DNA from 2 places in the Vibrio sp. 16 genome. Region 2 is predicted to be linked to the other one. Evidence: riboswitches for the same ligand, from Rfam matches in the RefSeq annotation. Region 2 holds a riboswitch; the other holds the start of a gene.
The links. Region 2 has a riboswitch for lysine ahead of tet(35) (tetracycline efflux Na+/H+ antiporter family transporter Tet(35)). Riboswitches for the same ligand answer to the same signal wherever they lie in the genome.
Positions count from the first base shown of each region.

Region 1 (3,165 bases), 1.5 Mb from region 2:
AAAACCTAGCTTCTCTAATCCAGCTTTTAGCTTTTCGTGCATCTCGCGATGGCGTTGCCAAGCATTTTCTAGCCCTTCATTTTGCAAAATGAGCAGTGATTCATGAAGCGCATAAAGGCTATTGACCGGCGCAGTGTGATGGTAGCTGCGCTTGCCTTCCCCGTTCCAGTACCCCAACACAAGGCTTTGATCAAGAAACCAACTCTGGACTGGTGTCTTTCTCGCTTGGATTTTATCAATGGCTGCTTGAGAGAGTGTCACTGGCGATAAACCTGGTACACACGACAAACATTTCTGGCTACCGGAATAAACCGCATCCAACTGCCACTCATCAACTTTTAGTGGAACGCCACCTAAAGACGTTACCGCGTCCACAATCGATAACACGCCGTGCTGCTTAGCGAGCTTACCTAGAGCCTCTGCATCACTGCAAGCACCTGTCGAGGTTTCAGCATGAACAAAAGCAAGAATCTTCGCATCTGGGTTGGCTTTCAGAGCCTGTTCCACTTTCTCTACCGAGACCGGTGCGCCCCACTCGTCGTCAACAAGCTCAACCACACCGCCTGCTCGGACGACGTTTTCTCTCATGCGCTCGCCAAATACGCCATTTCGACAAACAATTACTTTGTCACCTGGCTCAATCAAATTGACGAAGCAAGTTTCCATTCCTGCACTCCCGGGCGCAGAAACTGCAATCGTGAATTCATTTTCCGTTTGGAATGCATACTTAAGTAGCTGCTTGAGTTCATCCATCATCTTGATGAATAGAGGATCTAAGTGACCAACCGTTGGACGACTCAACGCCTGCAGCACTTGAGGTGAAATGTCCGAAGGTCCCGGTCCCATCAGGATGCGGTGAGGTGGAATAAAACTTTGAATCGTCATTGGCAGCTCCTTTTGCAAACTATTTTATTGTTCTGTTGAAGGTTATTGATTCACCTTAATCCAATTCAAACGCCTCAGCAATTAGCCCAAAGTCTTGAGGTCAAACCAGTGTCACAAGTTTGTTAATTTACCAAGAGCATAAAGTTACAAAATACCGTTGACATTGGTCACATAAAAACGTTCAATGCTGGATAGGTGGCGAATATTTATGCCACGCAACTTAAATTGTTGCAGAAGAGGAGCACTGCCCAGGTAGATGTGTCGTGGAACCACAATTCCGAGACAACACATTGAGGGGGAGCAGTGCCGAGGTAAACCAAAAGTGTGGTTTTGGTTTGTCGGTTGACTTGGGTTGAGTCCCATCAACTGTCATCAGCACAGCCTGATGATGAGCTTCTGAGGTCAATAGCATTTCAAAAATACCTCTTTTTCGCTCATTCTCTCTTCAAGCAAACATCGGATGTTGGGTTAACCCCCAGTTTTATTTTCAGGAAGTCGTGGGAGAAATGCCGTGGGCAGTTTCAATGTTGCTAAGTTTGGTGGGACAAGTGTTGCTAATTTTGAGGCGATGAGTCGCTGTGCAGCCATTATCGAATCAAACCCCAATACCAAATTAGTTGTTAGCAGTGCGTGTTCAGGTGTCACCAACCTATTGGTCGAGTTAGCCAATGGTGTGCAAGACCAAACACATCGAAGTGAGATATTAACCAAACTGGCTAAGATCCATAATGCTGTTTTGGACCAACTCGAAGATTCAACCCAGGCTGCAGCCGAGGTCTACACCATTCTAGATACGGTGACGAGCCTTGCAGAAGCCGCTTCAATCCAAGCGAGCCGTAAGCTCACAGACCACTTAGTCGCGTGTGGTGAGCTGATGTCGACTCACCTGCTTACCCAATTAATGAGAGAGCGAGGAATCGCCGCCACACGTTTCGATATTCGAGATGTACTGCGCACCGACAGCAACTTTGGCAAAGCAGAACCAGAGCTAGATAGCATCCGTCAGCTTGCCGAAGAAAAGCTCATTCCACTATGCCAAGAATCCGTAGTGATCACTCAAGGCTTTATCGGATCAGACGCAGAAGGCAATACCACAACCCTAGGTCGTGGCGGCAGTGACTACAGCGCCGCGCTGATTGCAGAGGCGGTTGAAGCGTCAGGCTTGGAAATCTGGACTGACGTTCCCGGTATCTACACTACCGATCCTCGTATCGCACCGAAAGCGTCTCCAATCCCAGAAATCAGCTTTAGCGAAGCCTCTGAGATGGCAAACTTTGGCGCGAAGATCTTACACCCATCGACTCTCGTTCCGGCACTGCGTCATGATATTCCAGTTTTTGTCGGCTCATCAAAAGAGCCAGAAAAGGGCGGGACTTGGATTCGCCATCAAGTGGAGAGCTCACCGCTATTTCGTGCATTAGCCCTTCGCTGCAACCAGACAATGGTGACACTACGCAGCGCAAAAATGTTCCACGCATACGGTTTTTTAGCCCGTGTTTTTGAGATTCTAGCCAAGCACAAGATATCGGTGGATTTAATCACGACTTCCGAGATTAGCGTTTCGTTAACATTGGATCAAACTGATACCTCAGGCGGTGCGCCTCAGCTGCCGGAAGCCGCTCGTATTGAGTTAGAGGAGCTATGTAGCGTCGACGTCGAGCACAACTTATGTCTGGTTGCGCTAATCGGCAACAACATGAGTGAGAGTAAAGGCTACGCGAAGCAAGTCTTTGGCACATTAGAAGACTTCAATCTACGCATGATCTGTTACGGTGCAAGTCCGCACAACCTCTGCTTCTTAGTGCATGAGTCCGTCTCAAAGCAAGCCATCCAAAAGCTGCACACTGAGTTGTTTGAGGGCTAAGAAAAACAAAAGGTTGGCACTACGCCAACCTTTTTCTATTCAAGCCAAATATAGGGGATTACTCGCCCGCCACCTTCATAGATTCAAGCAATATAGAACCCGTTTGAATTTGTGAACGCGTTTCCACATCATTACCGACAGCGACAATGTTCTGGAACATCTGCTTAAGATTGCCAGCAATGGTAATTTCTGACACAGGATATTGAACTTGACCATTCTCCACCCAGAAGCCTGCCGCACCACGAGAATAATCGCCTGTCACGATATTGACACCTTGGCCCATGGTCTCTGTGACCAATAAGCCTGTGCCTAGCTCTTTCAGCATTTGTTCGAAATTCTGCCCCGTTGATTGCACATACCAGTTATGAATACCACCAGCATGGCCTGTTGGCGTCATATCCATTTTACGTGCGGCG
Region 1 covers NZ_OY808997.1:2,124,633-2,127,797, forward strand. The annotation lists gene U9J37_RS09595 (pyridoxal-phosphate-dependent aminotransferase family protein) at 1-885, opposite strand, end outside; lysine riboswitch at 1,112-1,289, shown strand; gene lysC (lysine-sensitive aspartokinase 3) at 1,397-2,749, shown strand; gene pmbA (metalloprotease PmbA) at 2,808-3,165, opposite strand, start outside.
Region 1: another riboswitch for lysine. It lies ahead of lysC (lysine-sensitive aspartokinase 3); the one in region 2 lies ahead of tet(35) (tetracycline efflux Na+/H+ antiporter family transporter Tet(35)).

Region 2 (3,165 bases):
ACTTCTCTACCTTTATTGCCAGGTAGTATCGCAGAATTTAACCGTTTTGAATTTAGTCGACCAGCAGTAAAAGATAACTGCGAAAACCCAATTAAAGTGTATTCGCATATTTCACCTTATATGGGCGGGCCTGAGAAGATTAAAAATACAAATGGTGCAGGGGATGCAGCGTTATCTGCCTTACTGCACGACATGGCGGCAAACAAGTATCACAAAGAAAACGTGCCTAACTCAAGCAAACATGCCCATGCTTATTTGACTTACTCGTCGTTTTCTCAGGTATGTAAGTATTCAAACCGTGCTAGTTATGAAGTTCTGGTACAACACTCACCACGTTTGTCTAAAGGCTTGCCTGAAAGAGAAGACAGCTTGGAAGAAGCGTATTGGGAACGATAGAAAAGAAAACCTCAAAATTATGAGGTTTTTGACTTATAAAAAAAGCGCCATGAAGGCGCTTTTTTTGTTGTTACTTATTTTAGATTAGGAAATCGTCTAGTGATTTACCTGCATCTAATTGTTCTTGAATTGCTGAAGGTGTACGACCTTGGCCAGTCCAAGTTTTTTCTTCGCCATTCGCATCTGTGTATTTGTACTTCGCAGGGCGAGGCGCACGCTTTGATTTCGCTTTAGTTTTTGCTTTTGAGTCACCAGCAAGCGCAGAAATCAATGCTTCTACATCGATGCCATCTTTTGCGATTTGCTCTGCAATAGCCGACAGTTTAGCTTCTTGCTCAGCTGCTGCCGCACGTTCTGCTTCTTCTGCTTCTCGGCGTTCTTCTACAACTGTCGTCAATTTTTCTAGTGCTTCTTCCAATTGCTCCAGTGTTAATTCACGAGAGAAAGCACGCAAGCTGCGAATGTTTAATAGTGTTTTTGTTAGTTCCGACATATTTAAATCTCACTTTTATAAGGAGTGCCTAATATGAAAGATAATAATCCTGAAAAATGGATATTACAATATATAGAATGTAAATTTAGTTAAATCCTGACAAATATAATTCATCGCAGAAGATTTGTATTTTTTTACGCAAGTTTTCGTGACCTAGTTTAGTTTTTACTGGCTGGTTTAGACCATATTGATAAATAATCAACTCATGATTAAGTATTTGGTTTCATATATTGAAAACTGTTTCTAATTTAAGAATAAACAAATCGTCAAAAAATAGTCGGCGACAAACATTTGAATTTTTAGGTGCCACATTATTAGTGTCTATTTTAGATGCTTACCAAGATAGTCATTCCTTAGTTGTATGAGATGGTATGCAAAGAATGTCTATGCACAAAAGTTGGAAGGTTAATCTTTCCGGTATAAAAATATTTTTAACAATAAATCTGGCACGATGTATTGAAAAGAAGTGTGACTTAAGTACAATAAGCGGAACCTAATGCATTATGCTGGTTAAATTATTGTTAAAATGACTTTTCGATAGTTTAAAGTTTCAGCATGTGCGGTAGAGGCGCGGAATAAATAAGTAATGCTTGTTGGGGTGATGCCAATGAACAAGTAGGAAAGGTTATTTCGCCGAAGTGGGCTATCAAATCAAAGATGCTTGCTGGGGTTACACTCGAAAGGGGTAACACTGCCATAGTCTATAATTTGTAAAACTATGGAGCGCTACTGTAGGGCTGGGTAAGCATTCGCTTGCCTGTCGCTTATTTTTAGTTAATTGCTTGGAAATGAGTTCCATCAATTAGTCTGCAGTAGATCTCTAACCATTTATTACTGGTTTTTGAAGATCATGAATTTAATTGATTTTGCATCATCTCCTTTATCTCTTTTGCCTCCTTTAGTGGCGTTGAGTCTTGCTATTGTTACGCGTCGCGTACTTGTTTCTCTAGGTGTCGGTATTGTTCTTGGTGCTGTCTTGCTTAATGACTACTCATTGGGTAATGCGCTTGGATATGTTGGCTCTACTGTATCTAGTGTGTTCATCGAAGACGGTGGGATTAACACTTGGAACATGAGTATTGTCGGCTTCCTATTGTTGCTCGGTATGATGACTGCGCTGTTAACACTGTCGGGTGGTACTCGCGCTTTTGCTGAGTGGGCGCAGACACGCGTGAAAAGCAAACGTGGTTCTAAGCTTTTGGCTGCGTTTCTTGGCGTGTTCATCTTCGTCGATGACTACTTTAATAGTTTAGCGGTAGGGGCAATCTCTCGACCTGTTACTGACCGTTTCTACGTGTCTCGTGCTAAGCTTGCTTATATCCTCGATTCTACAGCGGCACCTATGTGTGTGATCATGCCTGCGTCTAGCTGGGGTGCTTACATCATGACAATCATCGGTGGCATTCTCGTCTCCCACGGCATCACAGAATACTCGGCATTAGGCGCTTACTTGCGTTTGGTTCCAATGAACTTCTACGCAATCTTTGCGCTATTGATGGTATTCGCTGTGGCTTGGTTTGGCTTAGATATTGGCAAGATGCGTGACCACGAGATCGCTGCGTCTCAGGGCCGAGGTTTTGACAAAGACCAAGAGAATGATACCGAGGAAGCTCATGAGCTGAACGAAGAGCTAGATATCCGCGAAAGCGAAGGCGGCAAAGTGTCTGATCTTGTTTTGCCGATTGTTTTCCTAATCATTGCGACGGTTGCGTCAATGCTTTACACCGGTGGTCAAGCGTTGGCTTCAGACGGTATTGAGTTCAATCTATTGGGCGCGTTTGAGAATACTGATGTTGGTACCTCTTTAATTTACGGTGGTTTGGTTGGCCTAGCGGTTGCTCTATTCACGGTATTCAAACAAGGTATCGCCGCATCGGAAATTGGCCGTACGCTTTGGATCGGTGCCAAATCAATGTTTGGCGCAATTCTTATCCTAGTCTTCGCATGGACAATTGGTTCTGTCATTGGCGACATGAACACAGGTAAATATCTGTCAACGCTTGCGCAAGGCAATATTAACCCACACTGGTTACCTGTAATCTTGTTCCTATTGTCTGGCTTGATGGCGTTCTCAACGGGCACATCATGGGGGACGTTTGGTATCATGTTACCAATCGCGGGTGATATGGCTGGCGCAACCGATCTTGCGTTAATGCTTCCGATGCTAAGTGCTGTTTTAGCTGGTTCGGTATTTGGTGATCACTGTTCACCAATCTCAGATACGACCATTCTGTCTTCGACAGGCGCACGTTGTAATCACATTGATCACGTTGCTA
Region 2 covers NZ_OY808997.1:619,831-622,995, forward strand. The annotation lists gene U9J37_RS02805 (inosine/guanosine kinase) at 1-396, shown strand, start outside; gene U9J37_RS02810 (H-NS family histone-like protein) at 476-889, opposite strand; lysine riboswitch at 1,445-1,626, shown strand; gene tet(35) (tetracycline efflux Na+/H+ antiporter family transporter Tet(35)) at 1,740-3,165, shown strand, end outside.